Regions from separate parts of the Duganella sp. Root198D2 genome, predicted to be linked through region 3. Evidence: predicted binding sites of a transcription regulator. Region 3 holds the regulator's gene; each other region holds the start of a gene.
What was found. Region 3 encodes FNR, which switches genes on or off when oxygen is low (the NO sensors DNR and NnrR bind a similar motif). Its sites were predicted from a motif close to TTGATNNNNATCAA; they were not measured.
Positions count from the first base shown of each region.

Region 1 (5,008 bases), on a different contig from region 3:
TTTGCTCATGGTGTCAGTGGCACTTGAAGTAGTCAAAGGGCTCGCGGCAATCGAGGCACTTGTACAGCGCCTTGCAGGGCGTGGAGCCGAACTGGCTGGTGATTTCGGTATGGCTGGAGCCGCAGTGCGGGCAGATCACTGTCGGCGCAGGCACCGCGCCGCGCGCAATACCGGCCTTCAGCGGATCGAGCGGCGCGACAGCGGGACGCGGGGTGCGCAGGCCGCTGATATCGACCACCTTCTGCGCCGGCGGGGCGATGCCGTAGCCCTTCAGCTTGGCCTTGCCGGAATCGCTCATCCAGTCCGTGGTCCAGGCAGGCGACAGGCGGGTGATGATGTCGACCTGCCTGATACCCGCATCGTGCAGCGCGCCTTGTACCGCATCGGCGATGACTTGCATGGCCGGGCAGCCGGAATACGTCGGCGTGATCGTGACCGCGCAAGACGATGTCCCGGTAACCTGGACATCGCGCACGATGCCAAGATCGACCACGGAGATCACAGGGATTTCCGGATCGGAGACCTGCTCCAGCAACGACCAGACACGCGCTGCGTCCATCACCACTCCGAACCAGGGTAAGCGCGCTGCAGGAACTGCATCTCGGCCAACAAGTAGCCCAGGTGCTCGGAGTGGCGGCCTTGCTTGCCGCCTTTCTGCATCCACGCATCGGCTGGCGGCATGGTGAGCGTCGCTTCGCCGAGGATATCGGACACGTGCGACAGCCACTGTTCGCGCAGCATCGACGCCGCTGGCGCAACGCCTTCCGCCACCATGGCCTCATCCACCGCGTCGTAGTTGAATACCTCGCCGCTATACATCCACAGTTCATCGACGGCAGTCTGCGTGAACTGATGCGAGACATCGGTGCCGTCGCCCAAGCGCACAATCAGGTCGCCGCTGCGGCGCAGGTGATAGGTCACCTCCTTCAGCGATTTTTCGGCGATTTCCGCAATGCGCGCATCGCTGCACTTGGTCAGCGCCCCGATCAGGAAGTAATGCCAGGTATCGAAGAAGAACTGGCGCACCAGAGTGTGGGCGTAGTTGCCGTTCGGCTGTTCAACCAGCAGCACGTTCTTGTAGTCTTGCGCATCGCGCAGGTAAGCCAGCTTGTCCTCGTCGCGGCCAGCGCCCTCCAGTTCGGAGGCGTAGGTGTACCACATGCGGGTCTGGCCCAGCAGGTCCAGCGACACATTCGACAGCGCCATATCCTCTTCCAGCGCCGGACCCTTGCCGCACAATTCGCACAGGCGCTGGCTCAGCACCATGGCGTTATCGCCCAGGCGCAGCAGGTAATTGACCTTGTTATCCATGTCGGGAGCCTTACAGGTTCTTCACTTCTTCCGGCATCGGGAAGAAGGTCGGGTGGCGATACACCTTGCTGTTGGATGGCTCGAACAGCGGGCCCTTGTCGGCCGGCGCGCTGGCGACGATATCGGCGGCGCGCACCACCCAGATGCTGACGCCTTCATTGCGGCGCGTGTAGACATCGCGCGCGTTGTTGATTGCCATCTCCGCATCCGGAGCATGCAGGCTGCCCACATGCTTGTGCGCCAGGCCATGCTGGCTGCGAATGAAGACTTCCCACAGTGGCCATTCTTTGCTCATCTTGTCTCCTCTCAGGCCGCAGCCTGCTCCTTATTGTGTTTGTCGGCGTAGGCAACCAGCGCGTCGCGGAACCACTCGCCATCATCGTAGGCTTTGACGCGGGTGCGCAGGCGCTCGCGGTTGCAAGGGCCGTTGCCCTTCAAGACCTGGTGGAATTCATCCCAATCGATTTCGCCGAAATCGTAGGAGCCGCGCTCCTCGTTCCACTTCAGGTCCGGGTCGGGCACCGTCAGGCCCAGGAACTCGGCCTGCGGCACGGTCTGGTCGACCATGCGCTGGCGCAGTTCATCGTTGGAGAACAGCTTGATGCGCCACGCGCTCGATTGCGCGCTGTTGACGGAAGCAGCGTCGGACGGGCCGAACATCATCAGCGACGGCCACCACCAGCGGTTCAGCGCATCCTGCGCCATCGCCTTCTGTTCCGGCGTGCCTTTAGCCAGCGACATCATGATGTCGTAGCCCTGGCGCGCGTGAAAGGACTCCTCCTTGCAGACGCGGATCATGGCGCGCGAGTACGGGCCGTACGAGCAGCGGCACAGCGGGATCTGGTTGATGATGGCCGAGCCATCCACCAGCCAGCCGATGGCGCCCATGTCGGCCCAGCTCAGGGTCGGGTAGTTGAAGATGGACGAGTACTTTGCTTTGCCGCTGTGCAGGGCCGCCAGCAGTTCGTCACGCGATACGCCCAGGGTTTCGGCCGCGCTGTACAGGTAGAGGCCATGGCCCGCTTCGTCCTGGATCTTGGCCAGCAGGATCGATTTGCGCTTCAGCGTCGGCGCACGGGTCACCCAGTTACCTTCAGGCAACTGACCGACGATTTCAGAGTGGGCGTGCTGGGAAATCTGGCGGATCAAGGTCTTGCGGTAAGCCTCCGGCATCCAATCCTTAGGCTCGATCTTGATGCCGGCGTCGATGCGCGCCTGGAATTCGCGCTCCTGCGCGTCCATATCTTCTGCGGTCTGGACCTTTTTCAGGCCAGTTTCCACCATTTGTGCGTACATAAGCAGGGCCTCCTGGTTCGGGATAGACTCATAATACGATACAAAAACTGCTTTGCAAACGAATTTTATGTGTCATTTAAAAAATCTGTATCCAGATCAATGACAGGGTATAAACTCGGTCTATGCAAAAAAACCAGAAAATCAATGGCTGGATTGAAGAAATCCTGGCCAGCGACCCGCCGCGCTCCAAATCGCTGGTGATGACCATCTTCGGCGACGCCATCGTCCCGCATGGCGGCATGGTGTGGACTGGCAGCCTGATCGAATTGCTGGCTCCCTTTGGCGTCAATGACCGCCTGCTGCGCACCTCCGTTTTCCGCCTGGCGCAGGAAGGCTGGCTGGGCGCCCAGCGCGACGGCCGCCGCAGCAGCTACGCGATCACGCCCGACGCCATGCGCCGCTTCAGCCGCGCCTTCCGTCGCATCTACGCGCCGCTGAACGTGCACTGGAACGGCCAGTGGACCCTGGTGCTGGCCGCCGACGGCCTCGATGCCCCCGCGCGCAGCCAGTTGCGCAAGGAGCTGCTGTGGGAAGGCTACAGCGTGATTGCCCCTGGCATTGCGGGCCACCCCGCCGGCGATATGGAAGCACTGGAAGCGCTGCTGTCGCGCCTCGGCCTGCTGCAAAAAGTGTATGTGGTGCAGGCCAGCGAAGTACCCGGCCTGCACGCACGGCCGCTGGGCGAGATGGTGGCAGAGGGCTGGGACCTGAGCGAGGTGGCCGCCGGCTACCAGAAGTTCGTGGCCGCCTTCGGCGCCCTGCCTGGCCTGCTGGCCGAGGCAGGCGAGATCGACCCCGAGCAAGCATTCGTGCTGCGCACCCTGCTGATCCACGCCTACCGCCGCGTGCAACTGCACGACCCGCAGCTGCCGATCGAACTGTTGCCCGAGCCCTGGCCCGGCGCCCGCGCCTACGACTTGGCCAGCCAGCTCTACCGCCAGCTCACAATCCCCGCCGAACAGCACATCCTCACCGCCCTGCGCCGCGAAGACCCCAGCGCCCCGCAACCCGAAACCAGCTTCCACCAACGCTTCGGCAGCCTATAGCAGAGCCCGTGTCACACCTTGGGGTCACCTTGGGGTCACACCCCAGGTGTGACACGGACACATCCGCAGTCACGGTCGCGCTCGTGTCACACTTAGGGTGTGACCCCATGGTGTGACACGGGCGCGGCTGTAGGGGCTGGTGTATCATGTCGGGCTTCGCGCGTAGCGCTTCATTTCCGACAGGACACACAATGTCTATCAAGATCAGCAGCCAGTTCGATGCCGGCGCCATCGATGTGGTCAGCGTTACCACCGCTGGCGACATCGACGTCAATATCCGCAAGGACTCCCACGCGGATATCATCCAGTGGTTCTATTTCCGTGTGCAGGGCGCGCAGGCGGTGCCGCTGTCCATCCGTTTCCTGAACGCTGGCAAGGCTGCTTATGCTGAGGGCTGGAAGGGCTACAACGCTGTAGCTTCTTACGACCGTGATCACTGGTTCCGCGTCCCGACCTCCTTCGATGGCGAAGTGATGACCATCGAGCACGCGCCGGAACATGACTCGGTCTACTACGCCTACTTCGAGCCGTATTCGTGGGAGCGCCACCTGTCCCTGCTGGATTCCGCACAAATGCACCCGCTGGCCGAACTGGTCGACCTGGGCAGCTCGGTCGAAGGCCGCGACATGAACATGCTGGTCATCGGCGACCAGCAAGCCGAGAAAAAGGTGTGGGTCATCGCGCGCCAGCACCCGGGCGAGACCATGGCTGAATGGTTTGTGGAAGGGATGGTCGAAGCCCTGCTCGACGCGTCCAACCCGTACGCCCGCCAGTGCCTGCAGGATGCCTGCTTCTACATCGTGCCGAACATGAACCCGGACGGCTCCGTGCGCGGCAACCTGCGCACCAACGCTGCCGGCGCGAACCTGAACCGCGAGTGGAACGAGCCGACCATGGAACGTTCGCCGGAAGTCTTCCTGGTCCGCGAGAAGATGAAGGAAATCGGCTGCGACCTGTTCCTGGACGTGCACGGCGACGAAGGCCTGCCTTACGTCTTCGTGGCCGGCAGCGACGCCCTGCCGACTTTCACCAAGGAGCACAAGGCCGCGCAGGACAAGTTCATCGCCGACTTCAAGCTGGCGTCGCCGGACTTCCAGTCCGAGCATGGCTATCCTGACTCGCCATACACTCCGGAAGTGCTGACCATGGGTTCGCCGCACATCTCCCACCTGTTCGGCTGCCTGTCGCTGACCCTGGAACTGCCGTTCAAGGACAATGCCAACGATCCGGACGAACTGGTTGGCTGGAACGGCGCCCGTTCCGCCAAGCTGGGTGCGGACGTGCTGCAGCCGGTGCTGCGCACCCTGCGCAACTTCTAATCCTTATCCGCGCAGCAGCGCCCGGAATGCCTTCGG
Region 1 covers NZ_LMIC01000048.1:290,792-295,799, forward strand. The annotation lists gene paaE (1,2-phenylacetyl-CoA epoxidase subunit PaaE) at 1-9, opposite strand, end outside; gene paaD (1,2-phenylacetyl-CoA epoxidase subunit PaaD) at 14-559, opposite strand; gene paaC (1,2-phenylacetyl-CoA epoxidase subunit PaaC) at 559-1,311, opposite strand; gene paaB (1,2-phenylacetyl-CoA epoxidase subunit PaaB) at 1,322-1,606, opposite strand; gene paaA (1,2-phenylacetyl-CoA epoxidase subunit PaaA) at 1,618-2,607, opposite strand; gene paaX (phenylacetic acid degradation operon negative regulatory protein PaaX) at 2,730-3,653, shown strand; gene ASE26_RS25110 (M14-type cytosolic carboxypeptidase) at 3,845-4,972, shown strand; gene ASE26_RS25115 (helix-turn-helix transcriptional regulator) at 4,976-5,008, opposite strand, start outside.
Region 1: paaX (phenylacetic acid degradation operon negative regulatory protein PaaX) is a predicted target of FNR. The motif match lies at 2,694-2,707, and genes of this name have one in related genera.

Region 2 (5,008 bases), on a different contig from region 3:
ATCGATTCTTCCTTGGCCGGTGCGGAGACCGGCTTGGCTTCCGCGGCCGGGCGCTCTTTCGCCTCGGCGGCCGGTGCATGCACCGCCGCCGGAGTACCTTCGGCGGCAGCATGAGCCGCAGCCACGCCTTCGGCGCGCGCATCCACCGCGGGACGCACGTAAGTACCAGGCGGCACTACCGCTTCGTACATGCCTTCCCAGTCCAGGCCGTCGGCCGATGGCGCGGCGCCGGCAGCAGGTGGCGCTGCGGCGACCGGCGCCGCAGCCGGCGCTGGAGCGGCGGGCGCAGGCTTGGCCGCCGGCTTGCTGGAAGTCTTCTTGCCTTCGATGGCTTCCTTCAGGATCGCTTCCAGGTCGGCCGGCATCGGCGCCAGCGCGTCGGGCGCGGTACCGTTATTCAGTTCGGACAGCTGGTCGGCCACGAAGCCCGAGGCCTGCAGCGCCGCTTCAATCGACAGCGGGGTAACGGGCGCGGCGCCAGTGCGCAGGGCATCAAACAGGTTCTCGGTCAAATGGCATGCCGAGACCATGGCGCCCAGGTTCATGAAGCCGGCGCCACCCTTGATGGTGTGGAAGGAACGGAAAACCGCGTTCAGCGTTTCCTTGTTGTCGGGGTCACGTTCGAGGCGCAACAGGTGCTCTTCGACGTTGACGGCCAGGTCCATGGCCTCGACAACGAACTCCTTGAGCATATCATCCATTAGAACCCCAGGTCGGCAAGCAGGTCATCGACGCTGTCCTGATTCAGGGCTTCCGATGGAACGGATGGACCCGACATCAGCGACACCTCTTTCTGCGCAATCTTCTCGCGCACCTCAGCCGGCGCATTGTCTTTCAACAGCTGCGCCAATTCGGTTTCGACCTTCTTGGTAATGGCAACGACCTTCTTGATCAGCTGGCCGGTGATGTCCTGGAAGTCCTGGGCCATCATGATTTCCAGCAGGCGGGCTTTTTCCGCCTCCGTTGCTTGCGCTACCTTGGTGGCAAAGGCGCGCGAATCGCCCGCCAGCGCCTTGAAGTCCTCAATGCTCAGCTTGCCCGCAAACAGGTCCGCCCAGCGCTCTTCCATATCCTTGGCTTGCCTGGACAGCACCTCCTGTGCCGGCATGCCGTCGTCCAGGGTATTCAGCACCTTGTTGGCAGCCTGCTCGGTCAGCGAAGCGACGTATTCGAGGCGGTCTTGCGCGTCCACGATCTGGGTCGACGCTTCGGTCAGGGCCTTGTCGTAACCGAGTTCGCGCAGCGAATCGTGCAGCAGGCGCACGATGCCGCCCAGGCGCTCGAACATGCCTTCCGCATGCTCGCCGCCTTCTGCCGGCGCTTCGCCCGCTGCGGCAGGCGCTGGTGCCGGCGCCAGCGCTGCGGCCGGTGCCGGCGCTTTGCCCGAGGCGGCTACGGATTCAAACAGGCTTTCCAGGTCATCCGAATCGCCCGAATCGGATGCCGCAGCCGCCGGAGCAGCAGCTGGAGCCGGTGCAGGCGCATTCGCCCGTTGCGCAGATACTTCTTCAAATAATGCATCGAAATCATCAGCGGCGTCGGTCATAATTCCTGCTTCTCCATAATTTTCAAAGTTCCCGCTGCCGAAAAAAGTGTCACATTTGACGCTCGGCAATAAACAAGGCACTCACGCGAGTGTAACAGGGGCAGCCCACTCAATTCAATCTCTTAGGTGAAGCCAAATCGCGCTCCAAGTGTACTGTTGTATTTGCGGAGTGTGTGAAATTCCCGCCGCAAGCCCATGAAATAACGGGAATTTGCGCCATCTGCGATGTCCCCCTGACAGTTTCTTGATAATTATCAACTCTTTACAGCAGAACAATACTGATAAACGGGGCTACAATGAAGGCAGGAACTGGCTCTTTTAACGCTTAAAGGAGGCTGAGATATGTACCGGAAAATCCTGATAACGACGGACGGCTCGGCCGTTTCCAGCAAGACCGCCTGTGCCGGGGTCGAATTCGCCCAGCAGCTCGGCGCGGAAGTGCTGGCATTGTTCGTGGCGCCGGAATACCAGTACCCGATTTATGTGGAGATCATTCCGCCCAGCTACCCCAGCGAGGAGGAGTACCGGGCGGCAATGCAGCGCGCCGGCAATGAACATGTTCAGTCTATCCTTGAGTCCTGCGCCAGGAAGGGCGTACGGGCGGAGGGCATGACCGCCTTTGCCGAAAGCGCTGCAGTGAAGATCGTCGACGTCGCCAACCAGTGCGGCTGCGACCTGATCTTCATCGGCTCGCATGGCCGCAGCGGCTGGGGCCACCTGCTGCTGGGCAGCGTGACCAACAAAGTGCTGTCGCATACCAAGATCCCGGTGCTGGTGCACCGGCTGATCAAAGACCCGCGTCCGGCCTGAACGGCCTGGCGTTACGACGCGCTCCGGCCTGCCGGGCCGGAGCGCGAAGACAAATATTGCTAACTTTTTGAGGAACTATGATTCGAATTGTCATTGCCGACGACCACACCATCATGCGCGAAGGGCTCAAGCGCATTCTTGACGGGGCTCCCGACATCGACATCGTAGGCGAAGCCATCGACGGTTTCGAAGTCCTCAACCACATTCGCCAGGGCGGCTTCGACCTGTTGCTGCTCGACCTGTCCATGCCCGGGCGCAGCGGCGTCGACCTGATCCGCCAGATCCGCAGCGAATCGCCCAAGCTGGCCATCCTGATCCTCACCATGCATGAGGAGGAGCAGTACGCAGTGCGCGCCATCCGCGCCGGCGCCCAAGGCTACCTGACCAAGGAAAGCGCCGGTACCCAGCTGGTCGGCGCCATCCGCAAGGTCGCCTCCGGCCGTCCCTATATTTCCACTGAAGTGGCCGAGCAATTGGCGCTGAATATCATGCAGCCAGCCGAAACGCTGTTGCACAAACAGCTTTCCGACCGCGAATTCGAAGTGTTTACGCTGCTGGTGTCGGGAAAATCCATCACCGAAATCGCCAACGGGCTGCATTTGAGCGTGAAAACCGTCAGCACCCACAAGACCCGCATCATGCAAAAAATGGGCATGGCATCCCTCTCGGAAATGGTCCAGTACGCAGTAGCGCACAAGCTGCTGACGCCGTTCAAAGCATGATTGACAAGGTTGACTTTAGGATAATTCCTACATTACCCCTCTGCCCTCCTACGGGTATATTCAGCAACGACTGATATTTTTCCCACATTCACGTTGGCATACTGAAACCATTCCGTTTGGGAACCAGGAGATCAGCATGCTCTCAACGCAACCCGTGTCCCATGAGGCCGGCCGGCAGCGGCAAGGCCGTTTGTGGTCCAACCTGAAAGAAGTGTGCGAGCTGCTGCACTTGCCGCCGGTATCGCTCAATTCCGAAGAGCTGCTGTTCCAGCATGTGCAGTTCAAGACCGGCCAGCGCGTGCATACGATTGGCCAGCCGTTCGACATGCTGTACGTGGTCAACTCCGGTTTCATGAAAACGGTGCTGATTGACGAATTCGGCAACGAACAGGTGCTGGCCTTCCCGATGAAGGGCGACCTGATGGGCGTGGATGGCATCCATAGCAAGACCTACTCCTCGGAGGCGGTGGCGCTGTCGGACTGCGACCTGATCCTGCTGCCGTTCAAGAGGCTGGCCACGCTGGGCCGCACCCACGTGGAGCTGGAGAACCTGATGTACGGCGTGATGAGCCGCGAGCTGGTGCGCGAACAGGCCATGATCGGCATGCTCGGCGCCCTGAGCGCGGAGGCGCGGGTGGCGCGCTTCCTGGTCACGCTGTCGGAAAAGTTTTCGCAGATGGGGTATTCGAGCAAGCTGTTCAACTTGCGCATGACGCGCCACGAGATCGGCAGCTACCTCGGATTAACGCTGGAAACGGTCAGCCGCACGCTGTCAGCCTTCAATGAGATCGGGCTGATCAGCGTGGACCAGCGCACCATCGGCATCAAGGACGTCGACGCCCTGAAATCCCTGCGTCGCCTGCCGCCCTCGCGCACGCGCAGCAAGCTGCCGTCGCGCGCCAAAGCCGCCGCCGGCGAAACTGCCGTGCCGCTGCTGGCGACTTTGTAAAGAGTACTACTCACCCAGCTTTGGCCCGCTTCGGCGGGCCTCTTTTTTTCTCAATAATTTATTTGACAAGCATTGAGGACCTGCGCATAATGCAAATGCGAATCATTCTTATCTGAGGAAAAACAACAATGCAAACTTCTGCCACGATCGACGCCCCCAAACCCAAGGCTGCTGCCGTTCCCGCCGTGCAGCAGCCGCCCCAGCCCCTGCGCCGCTTTACCACCGCCGGCCTGATGGAAGACCAGCGCGAAATCGAAATTGAACATGCCGGCCGCATTTACCGCCTTCGCATCACGCAGTTGAACAAGCTGATCCTGACTGCCTGAGGCTTACCCTCCCCAATCGCCAGCCAGCCGTCACACCGGCAGCCAGCCACCCCTGAACTTTTGGAGTGAATATGGCTATCGACCGCAACGACCCGATCTTCACGCACAGCGCCGCTGCCCACCAGCCGGAACTGATGCTGTCCGCCGTGCTGCACCTGATGTCGCATTACACCGCCAATGCCGCCGACAATGGCGGCTGCGTCAAGCTGGCATCGGTCATCGAGCGCCACCTGAAAGCGCTGTCGGCGCTGCCTGAGCTGTCGCCGGTGCTGCGCGCCACCTGCCAGCAGCTGTGCGAACAGTGGGCTGTCGTGGTCGAACAAGCCCGTCCTCCGCAGGAACGCGCCAGTTTCCTGGCGCGCCTGATCGGCCGCCCCCGCCCTGCCGCGCTACCCGCCTGAGGCCGGCCATGTGCGACAAGCACGATACCCTGGCCGCCAAGCCGGCAGCCGCCGAACCGGCGCGCCGCCGCCGCATCTGGGACCTGCCCCACACCTGCCATTGCCCGCTGGTTGGCGTCGGCCTGCCGCTCGGCGTGCTGCGCAAGATCGTCGCCAAGGCCGTGGGCGGCAAAGTGCTGGCCGACGACTACGAAGTGCACGTCGGCGCCGTCAGCGAATGCGGCAGCCGCAACCGTCTGTCGGAAGCCGTGCAG
Region 2 covers NZ_LMIC01000001.1:291,306-296,313, reverse strand. The annotation lists gene ASE26_RS01400 (chemotaxis protein CheA) at 1-701, opposite strand, end outside; gene ASE26_RS01395 (protein phosphatase CheZ) at 701-1,546, opposite strand; gene ASE26_RS01390 (universal stress protein) at 1,889-2,356, shown strand; gene ASE26_RS01385 (response regulator transcription factor) at 2,434-3,078, shown strand; gene ASE26_RS01380 (Crp/Fnr family transcriptional regulator) at 3,215-4,027, shown strand; gene hemP (hemin uptake protein HemP) at 4,156-4,353, shown strand; gene ASE26_RS01370 (hypothetical protein) at 4,425-4,754, shown strand; gene ASE26_RS01365 (DUF2325 domain-containing protein) at 4,763-5,008, shown strand, end outside.
Region 2: ASE26_RS01390 (universal stress protein) is a predicted target of FNR. The motif match lies at 1,791-1,804, and genes of this name have one in related genera.

Region 3 (5,008 bases):
CCGTGAACTGACAATGAAGAAGCAAGCACCCGCGACATCATCCGCACCTTGCCGGACTGGATCGAAGCGCACATCAACACCATGGACCTGGCGCTGGCAGTTGCGGTATCGCGCTTAGAGTAATAAAGTGCTTGACTTGGAGCGCGCTCTAACTTCTACGATCACCCCATGGAATCGCACCTGAGCATTGATGAAGTCGCCAAACGCACCGGCCTCACGGCCTACACCCTCCGCTACTACGAGCGCATCGGGCTGATTGCCCCGGTCCACCGTGCAGCGGGCGGCCAGCGTCGCTATGCGGCATCGGACCTCGCCTGGATCGAATTCCTGCTGCGTTTGCGCACGACCCATATGCCAATTGGCAAGATGCAGTCGTTCGCCACCCTTCGCGGCGCTGGGGACTCGACGGTGCCGCAACGGCGCCGGATGCTGGAGGCACACCTGCAGGACGTTCTCGCCGAGATCGAGGCGATGCAACAATCCGCTGCATCATTGCAGGCCAAGATCGCGTATTACCGCACCCTGGAGCAGTCCCTGGCGTCGCATCCAACCACTGATGGAGGACATGCCAATGAACACCGAAAGCCGCTACGAGCGCGGGCTCGCAAAACTGCATGAAGTCGACGGCCAGGCCGGCGACCGCGTGGTGCAAAGCCTGCAGGATATTGCCCCGGACTTCGCTCGCTACCTGATCGAATTCCCGTTTGGAGACATCTATTCACGCCCTGGCCTCGACCTGAAATCGCGCGAAATCGCCGTGCTGGCGGCACTGACGGCCATGGGCAACGCCGCGCCCCAGCTCAAGGTCCATATCCGCGCCGCGCTGAACGTCGGCGTAAGCCGCGAAGAAATCGTGGAGACCATCATGCAGATGGCGGTCTACGCCGGTTTCCCGGCCGCCCTCAATGGCTTAATGGCCGCCAAGGAAGTCTTTGCACAGTAGTCAGCAAAGCTGAAGCTTGCCAGTCCGGGTGGTGCAGGCGGGTCAGACCCTTGGGTCTGACCCTGGTTTGCCGGGTTGGATTTTCTCGCATGGCGCTGACAAGCTTCTGCCATCCGACGCACAAAGCACACGCCGGTAAACCAGGGTCTGACCCAAGGGTCAGACCCGCTCCGCGGCGGTCGCTGGCTCGAGGGTGCTCGTCACGCAAATCCAGGAAGAACTATAAAAAAGGGGCAGCGAAAGCTGCCCCATACACCCCCTACAGGTGATACAACCGGTTCGTGGATCAGGCGACTGCGAGTTCTTGCGCCATGCCGCCGGAAGACATGTTTTCCAGCTTGGCGCGGTCGATAATGCGCAGGTCGCGGTTGCTCAGGACAATGGAGCCGTCCTGGCGCAGGCGCGCCAGCTGGCGGCTGACGCTTTCCACGGTCAGGCCCAGGTAGCCGCCGATGTCTTCACGCGACATGCGCAGCTGGAAGCTGGTCGAAGAGTAGCCGCGCTGGGCGTAGCGGCCGGCCAGGTTCAACAGGAACATGGCAAGGCGCTGTTCGGCGCGCATATGGCTCAGGAACAGCATCACCGATTGTTCGCGCTGGATCTCGCGGCTCATGGTGCGGTGGAATTGCTGCAGCAGGCCAGGGATCTGCATTACCAGCTCTTGCAGGCGGTTGAACGGGATCTCGCAGACTTCGCTGTCTTCCAGCGCCACGGCGTTACAGGAATGCTGGCCATTGCCGATCGCCTCCATGCCCAGCAGGTCGCCGGCCATATGGAAGCCGCCAATCGTCTGCTCGCCGCGCTGGTTCACCTGCACAGTCTTGAAGTGGCCGAAGCGCACGGCATACAGGCTGTGGAAGCTGTCGCCGGTCTTGTACAGCGGCTCGTCGCGGCTCACGCGGCGGCGGCGGGAAATGATCTGGTCAAGGCGGGCAACATCTTCGTCGGCCAGGCCTTGCGGCAGGCAGAGTCGGTTGAAGCTGCACAGCGAGCATTTCGCTGCGGCAGGTGCGCAAGTTTTAGTGGCGTTTGCAGGGGTGATTGGGATGACCGGGCTCATGATGCTGCTCCTTGTTTTCGATGTAAGGAGTATCGCGCCCCGCACCATTTCCCGGTATCAAGCTTCCTGTGTAGTTGCCGTAGTGCTTCCCCTACAGCGCATCAGATCAAGCCATGCTCGAGGGCATAGCGGGTCAGCTCAGCATTGCTGGACATGCCCAATTTCTCGAGGATGCGGCTGCGATAGGTTGTCACGGTGTTAGGACTGAGGTGTAGTTTTTCCCCGATGCGCACCAGCGACTCGCCCTGGGCAATCAGCTTGAAAACTTCCAGCTCGCGGTTCGACAGCTCCTCATGGTCGCCGCTTGGGCCGCCGCCCACCAGGGTTGCCAATTTCTCAAGCAATGCCGGACTGACATGTTTGCCGCCGGATGCCGCCTTGCGCACCGCCTCGATCAGCGTCGAGGTCGGGGCATCCTTGGTCAGGTAGCCCGAAGCGCCCGACTTCAGCGCCCGCACCGCGTAAATCTCCTCCGAATAGGTGCTCAGGACCAGCACCGCCATGCGCGGGCATTCGCCGCGCAGCGTTTTGAGCAGGTCCAGGCCATTCTTGCCCGGCATCTTGATGTCCACCAGCGCCACGTCGAAACTGCGTTCACCCACGCGCTGCATCGCTTCCACTGCATTGCCGGCTTCGCCTTCCACGCTGATGTCCGGCGCCGTACCCAGCATCAGGCGCACGCCATTGCGTGCGATCGCATGGTCGTCAACCAGCAAAACGGTGATCTTGTCACCCATTCCTGTCCTCCAAAGGCAGGCGCAGCTGCAGGGTGGTACCCTGCCCGGCCTTGCCGCCGATAGTCAATTCGCCGGCGAAGCGGCGCGTGCGCTCGTGCATGCCGAACAGGCCCCAGGATTCGCGGTCGGACAAGCCGGCGCTCTCGATGCCCTTGCCGTTGTCTTCCACCCGCAGCACCACGTTCTCGCCGTCGGTATCGACGATGACGCGCGCCACGCTTGCTTCGGCATGGCGCACCACATTGGTCAGCGCTTCCTGCGCTACGCGGAACAGCATGGTGCTGCGCTCCGCATCCAGTTCGAGCGCCTGCGCCTCGGGCGTGATATTGCAGCTGCATTGCAGGCCGCTGCGCTGCGCCACCTGTTCCGCGTACCATTCCAGCGCCGGCCAGATGCCCAACTGGTCCAGAACGCTGGGGCGCAGGTCGGTGATCACGCGACGCACGGTTTCAATGGCATCCTGCGCCAGCTTGGCGGCATCCTTCAGCAAAGGGTCCGATTGCTCTCCGCCGCGTTCTATCGCGACCGAGATATACGCCTTGATGCCGGTCAGCAGCCCGCCCAGCTCGTCGTGGATTTCCTGCGCGATTCGCGTGCGTTCGTGTTCCTTCAGCTTTTCCTGGTACGCCGCCAGTTCGCGCAGCTCCTTCTGCGATTGGCGCAGCACCTGTTCGGCCGTCTGCTTTTCGTCGATCAGGCGCTGTTCGCGCAGCAGGCGCTCGATGGCCCCGGCCAGGAAGTCGAGGTAACGGCCGTCGCTATCCTTGACCAGGTAGTCGCGCGCGCCGCGGCGCATGGCTTCGGCCGCCACGGTGGCGCTGTCGGCGCCGGTCAGCATCATCACCGGGATATTCGGCTGGGGCTCGCCGCGGTCGGCCGCCAGGCGGGCCAGGAATTCCAGCCCGGTCAGGTCCGGCAAATGGTAATCGAGCAGGATGCAGTCGGGCCCTTCGCGCAAGGCGATGTCCAGCCCTTCCTGGCCGCTTTCCGCTTCAAGCAGTTCGCAATTGAAGCCCGGCGCCTGCGCGAAAGCGCGGCGGCAGGCGATTCGGTCGACGATATCGTCTTCGACGATAAGGACCCTTACCATGTTCATGGCAGCTCGCTGATGGTCCAGTACAGGTTAATCGAACGCACCACTTCGACAAACTGGCGGTAATCAACCGGCTTGGTCATATAGCCCGCCACGCCCAGGTCGAAGCTGCGCATCTTGTCCTGCTGCTCTTCCGACGTGGTCAGGACGATCACCGGGATACGGCGCAGCAGCGGGTCCTGCTTGACGTTCTGCAGGAACTCGATTCCGTTCATGATCGGCATGTTCAGGTCCAGCAGGATGATGCAGGGCTGTTCGCTGGCCGGATCGCGCAGGTATTCCAGCGCAGCCTCGCCGTTTTCCATCGCCTCGACACGGTTGCCCACATGGACTTCCTTCAGCGCGCGCAGGATGGTCATCACGTCGACCTGGTCGTCTTCAACCAGCAGGATTGGCTTGCTCGTATTATTCATGCGTTATTCTTTCTTTTCTTCGGCAAGGTGAAATAGAAGGTGGTGCCCTTGCCAAGCTCGGACTCCAGCCACACCCTGCCCTGGTACATTTCTACAATCTTCTTCACCAGCGCCAGGCCGACACCCGTGCTTTCAACACGGTCGCGCGGGGCCAGGGTCTGGAATAACTGGAAAATCCGTTCAAAGTGCCGTTCGGCGATGCCGGGGCCGTTATCGCGGACTTGGAAGCGCCACTGGCTGCCTTCGTCAGCCCAGCCCACCTCGATCTCGCCTTCCGGCTTGTCCATGTATTTGACCGCGTTCGACACCAGGTTGTGGAACAACTGCTGGATGCGGGTCGGTTCGCCGCTCACTGTCGGCATGCCCGGCATGACGCTCACCTTGATATGCGCCGGCACGGCCAGCAAATCGATCACCTCGGCCACCAGCTGGTCGAGCTGCACCGGCACCACCGCCTCTTTGATGCGGCCCACGCGCGAATACTGCAGGATGCCGTCGATCAGCGCGCCCATGCGGTGCACGCGGTTGATCAGGAGCCGCATATGCTCCTTGCCTTCGTCGTTGAACTTGTCGGCATAGTCGTGCGCCAGCCAGTCGGCCAGCGAGCCGATGCCGCGCAGAGGGGCTTTCAGGTCGTGCGAGACGACGTAGGCGAAGTTGGTCAATTCTTCGTTGGCGCTGGTCAGCTCCTGCAGCAGTTGCTGCGCCTTTTCTTCAGCGTGCTTGCGCTCCGTGATGTCGCGCACCAGGCCGGTGAACATG
Region 3 covers NZ_LMIC01000013.1:13,984-18,991, reverse strand. The annotation lists gene ASE26_RS14730 (hypothetical protein) at 1-118, shown strand, start outside; gene ASE26_RS14725 (MerR family transcriptional regulator) at 169-618, shown strand; gene ASE26_RS14720 (carboxymuconolactone decarboxylase family protein) at 572-943, shown strand; gene fnr (fumarate/nitrate reduction transcriptional regulator Fnr) at 1,230-2,003, opposite strand; gene ASE26_RS14710 (response regulator transcription factor) at 2,105-2,740, opposite strand; gene ASE26_RS14705 (response regulator) at 2,733-3,836, opposite strand; gene ASE26_RS14700 (response regulator) at 3,833-4,246, opposite strand; gene ASE26_RS14695 (PAS domain S-box protein) at 4,243-5,008, opposite strand, start outside.

Region 4 (5,008 bases), on a different contig from region 3:
TGCACGGCGATGCTGGCTTCATGCCATTCCTGCTCCGCCTTCAGGTAGTCCTGGCGTGCAGAGACCTTGTCTTCCCACAGCTTCTTTTCGGATTCATAGACCGAACGCGCAAGCGCTGCGCGCTTTTCGGCCGCGGCCAGGCTGCTGCGTTGCTCCGACACGTCGGCGCTGGCGACGACTGCCAGCAGTTCGCCCTTGCGTACCTGCTGGCCAAGATTGGCCAGCACTTCCTGCACGATACCGTCGACGCGCGGCGTGACGTGGGCGGTGCGGTCTTCGTTCAGTTTGACTTCGCCCGGAAGGCGAACGAAGGTTTCAAGCCGCGCGGCGCCGGCGGTGCGCACCTTGATATCGGCCGCGGCGACCTGCGCATCGGTGAACGGAATTGGCTGCGTGCCGCCGGCAGCGCCGCCGGCCGGGTGTTCGTCGTGATGTTCGCTGGCCTCGGCATCGGCCTTCGCAGCCGGGGCGATGCGCTCCCAGCCCAAAACGCCGCCCGCAAACAGGGCGGCAACGGCCACCATGGCCGCAATAGTAATTTTCTGACGCTTGTTCATTTTGAATCCTTGGAGTCCAGGTTGCCAACCAGTTTTGCCAGGTCGGCCCGGGCCCGGTAGAAGTCTGAAATAGCCCGCAGGTGCTGGCCCTGCGCCTGCACCCAGGTACGCTGTGCATCAAGCACTTCAACGTAATTGAATTTGCCGGCCTCAAAGCCTTTCATCGCCGCATCGGCTGCATATTGGGCGCCGGGCAGCACGTCCTCGCGCACCAGGCGCTCCTGCTGCATGGCCGATTGCATGCGCGCATGGGCCTGCAGCGCCTCCGCCCGAACGCGCTGGCGAGTGGCTTCCAGCTCCGAGCGGGCCTTGTCAGTGCGGCGCTCGGCTGCCAGGATCGCACCCTGGTTGCGGTTGAAAAGCGGCAGCGGTACGGACAAGCCGATGATGTTCTGCCGCACGCGATCGCGCTCGGGTCCCTCGCTGCGCTTGCTGCCGACGATCAGCGCAACATCGGGCATGCGGGCGGCGCGCTCCATGCGCAGTGATGCCGCGCCTGCGTCGACTTCCGCGACGGCCCGCTCGATTGCAGGGGCGGAAGCGATCAGGTCTTCAAGCTGCGCGCCGTGCGGGCCGGCTTCGGCCGGCGTTGCGGGCGCGGCCAGCGCCCCGATTTCGCTGCCCGTGTTGCCAAGCAGGCTGGCCAGCTTGATGCGTGCTTCGTCCAATTCACGCTGGGCGGTCACGCCTTCCATGCGCCAGTTCGCTTCCGCCACCCGCGCCCGCGCCTCTTCGACTGGGGAGACTTTGCCCGCCAATACGCGCCGTGCCGCCGCGTCGCTGGAACGGCGTCCGCTTTCACTGACCTGCGCCGCCAGGGCGAGATGCTGCTGGGCGAGATAAGTTTGATGGTAGGCGGCGACAACTTCCGCCTCGATCCGCGCCCGGCCAACGGCCAGGTCCAGAGTCGCCGCACGGCTGCCGGCCTGCGCCGCCGCCATGCGCGCGGCGCGCTTGCCGCCCAGTTCAAGCGGGATCGATAGCTGGACGGTCGAAGATCCGCCTTCGCTGGTTTTCCCTTCGCGCAGGTAGTCCAGCGAAGGATTGGGCAACAGCGACGCCTGGCGTCCGGCTGCGTCGACGGCAGAAACTTCCAGTCCCAGCGCTTGCAGCTCGGGATTGCTTTGCCGCGCACGTTCCAGTGCTTCGGCAAGCGTCAATGATGGTTGCGCCCATGCCGGGGCCAGGCAAATGGCCGCCAGCAAAGGCACGCAAATAGCTTTCACAATTTTGCTCCTTGATGATTGATGGGGAACGGCTGCATGCGGCAGCCGGATCAATCAGCGGAGCCTGTCGGGACGCGGAGGAATGTCCGGAATGAAGGAATAGATAGGGGGCTCAGTTGAAGCCATCGGGGCAATCGACTCGACTTGCTGGCGCATGTCGGCCAGGTTGGCAACAAACGGCGCGTGGGAATGGTGGCAGAAGTCGCACTGCGTGCAGCAGGCACTGTCCGTACCCTGCGCATCGGCCGCGGCGGCAACATGTTCGTCGAGCTGCGACACCTTGATTTTCAGGCAGCAGCTATCCGTTGCCGCCAGGGTCGCCTGGAGCGGCAGCACTAACAACAGCAGGATAACGAGGACGCGCCGGATATTCATGAAGCCGAATTATAGCAATTATCGATAGCGGTGCAGCAGCCGGTCGACGGTGCCATCGGAAACCAGGCTGCCGATGGCACGCTGGACCTCGCGGAAAGGGATCGCGGATTTCTGCGAAAACGCGCACTGCGCCTTGAACGGGTCGAACTCAAAATCGATGCGCAGCTTGTGCTGCGGCTCGGAGTGCATCAGGTATTCGGCCGTCATGCGTCCCATGATTGCGTATTGCATGCGCCCATGCTGGATTTTCGAGATATTCAGTTCCATCGAAGGCGCATCTTCGCGCACAAAAGCACGGCCCAGCGCCGCATCGATCATCGAGTACGAATATCCAAGCACCGTGCCCACCGGTTTGTTCGCCAGGTCGGACAGGGCCCGGACCGGAGGAGCTTCGGGTCGTGAAACCAGCACGCCCGAATCGGGCATCAAGGGCTGGCTCCAGTTGAATGGGCCGGGCAGCCAGCGCGGCAGCACATAGCAAACGCCATCGGCACGGCCGCTCACCAGGTATTCGGAGACGCGCTTGGCCGGAACGCTGAGATAGCGGGCCTGCAGCCCCATTCGCTGCGCAATGCTGTCGCCCAGGTCCTTGAGCAGGCCATCGGCCAGGTCCCCGTCCTGGAAACGGGACAGGGGCATATTGTGATTGGTCGCCGCGATGAAGACCATCTCACCCTGGCCGGCAACTGCTGCAGGGCTCAAGGCAAGCAGCAGACACAGTGGCGCAAGACGAGAACGTAACATATTGGCATGATATCAGACGAGCTTGACCCAAGTCATGGATCGTGTGCGGCAACCGGGCGCAAACTTGTGCCAACATCAACACAGGAGGACATCATGTCTTATCGCACCATCGTAGTCCATGCCGACCGCGCGGCCAATGCCGAAGCCCGCATCGCGTTGGCAGCGGCCATCGCCGCCCGCGAAGAAGCCCACCTGGTCGGCGCCGCGATGACCGGTATGCCGCGCTCCATGCTGGCCGGCCGCAGCTATGAAGGCAGCGGCGTGTTCCTGGCCGACTACCTGCAGCGCGCCGAAGAACGTGTGCAAGTTGCGCTGGATCAGTTCAAAGGCCTGGCGGAGCGCCTTGGCGTCCCCTCTTACGAAGCGCGCAGCAGCAATGACGATGAATATGCGGGCCTGTGCATGCAAGCGCGCTACGCAGACCTGGTCGTACTGGGACAGGCTGCCGCCTCGGACAGCGATGAAGGCAGCCTGCTGCCCGACTTGCCGGACTACGTGCTATTGAATTGCGGCCGCCCGGTGCTGCTGGTGCCACGCGCCGGCCGCTTCCCGACCATCGGCAAGCGTGTGATGGTGGCCTGGAACGGCAGCATGGAAGCGGCGAAGGCAGTAACCGCCGCCCTGCCCTTGCTGCGCGGCGCCGAACAGGTAACGCTGGCGGTGCTGGGAAGCAGCGCGGACACCCTGGGCGAGTCGCCCGGCGCCGATATCGCCCTGTACCTGGCGCGGCACGGCGTGAAGGTGGAGGTCCTGCGCAGGCCGGAACCGGTCGATCCCGGCAAGGCTATCCTGTCGCTGGCGGCCGACTTCAATGTCGACCTGCTGGTCATGGGCGCCTACGGCCATAGCCGCTTTCGCGAAATGATGCTGGGCGGCGCCACGCGCAGCATACTGGCAACGGCAACGCTGCCAGTATTGATGGCGCACTAATCAGGCGGTCAGCACGCCGCGGCGCATCTGGTCCAGTTCAATCGACTCGAACAGGGCCTTGAAGTTGCCTTCGCCGAAGCCCTGGTTGCCCTTGCGCTGGATGAACTCGAAGAACACCGGGCCCAGCTGGTTTTCGGAGAAGATCTGCAACAACAGGTCGCCCGGCTTGCCGTCGATCAGGATCTTGCGCTCGCGCAGGGCCTGCAACTGCTCGCCATGGCCGGGAATGCGGCGGTCGACCAGCTCGTAGTAGGTGTCGATGGTGTCGAGCAGCTTCACGCCGGCGCCGCGCAGGCTGTCCACGGTCGCGTACAGGTTGTCGCTGCCCATGGCGATGTGCTGGATGCCTTCGCCGCGATACGCATCGAGGTACTCCTGGATCTGGCCGGCGCGGTCGGTGCCTTCTTCGTTGATCGGAATGCGCAGCTTGCCGCAAGGGCTGGTCATGGCCTTCGACTTGACGCCGGTCACCTGGCCTTCGATGTCGAAATAGCGCACTTCGCGGAAGTTGAACAGGCGCTCGTAGAATTCGGCCCACTCGCCCATGCGGCCGCGGTGCACGTTGTGGGTCAGGTGGTCGATATAGGTCAGGCCATGGCCTTTCGGGTTCTGGTCGACGCCTGGAATCGGCTCGAAGTCCACATCGTAGATGCTGATATTGCCGTTGCCCGGCCAGCGGTCCACCAGGTAGATCAGCGAATCGCCGATGCCTTTGATGGCCGGCAGGTTCAGCTCCATCGGGCCCGCCTTGCTTTCGAAGCCCCAGGCGCCAAGGCGCAGCGCGCGCTTGTACGCATAAGCCGCGTCCTTCACGCGGAAGCCGATGGCGCACACCGAAGGGCCGTGCAGTTCGGCGAAGCGCTGCGCGAACGAATCTTTTTCCGCGTTCAGCAGGAAATTGACATCGCCCTGGCGGTACAGGGTCACATCCTTGCTGCGATGGCGGGCGACGGCGGTAAAGCCCATCGCTTCGAAGGTCTTGCCCATTGCGACTGGGTCCGGCGCCGCGTATTCGATGAATTCGAAGCCGTCGGTGCCCATCGGGTTCTCCCACAGGGAATCGGTCATTTACTGTCTCCGGAAATGTGTGTAGATAACGGATATACTACGCACTGATTCTGGATTTTTTGCGCATCCTGCACGGAAAGCGCACTCAATTATGCGCATTTTGCGCAT
Region 4 covers NZ_LMIC01000010.1:25,741-30,748, forward strand. The annotation lists gene ASE26_RS11080 (efflux RND transporter periplasmic adaptor subunit) at 1-557, opposite strand, end outside; gene ASE26_RS11085 (TolC family protein) at 554-1,783, opposite strand; gene ASE26_RS11090 (hypothetical protein) at 1,838-2,158, opposite strand; gene ASE26_RS11095 (ABC transporter substrate-binding protein) at 2,177-2,860, opposite strand; gene ASE26_RS11100 (universal stress protein) at 2,996-3,832, shown strand; gene hppD (4-hydroxyphenylpyruvate dioxygenase) at 3,833-4,900, opposite strand.
Region 4: ASE26_RS11100 (universal stress protein) is a predicted target of FNR. The motif match lies at 2,925-2,938, and genes of this name have one in related genera.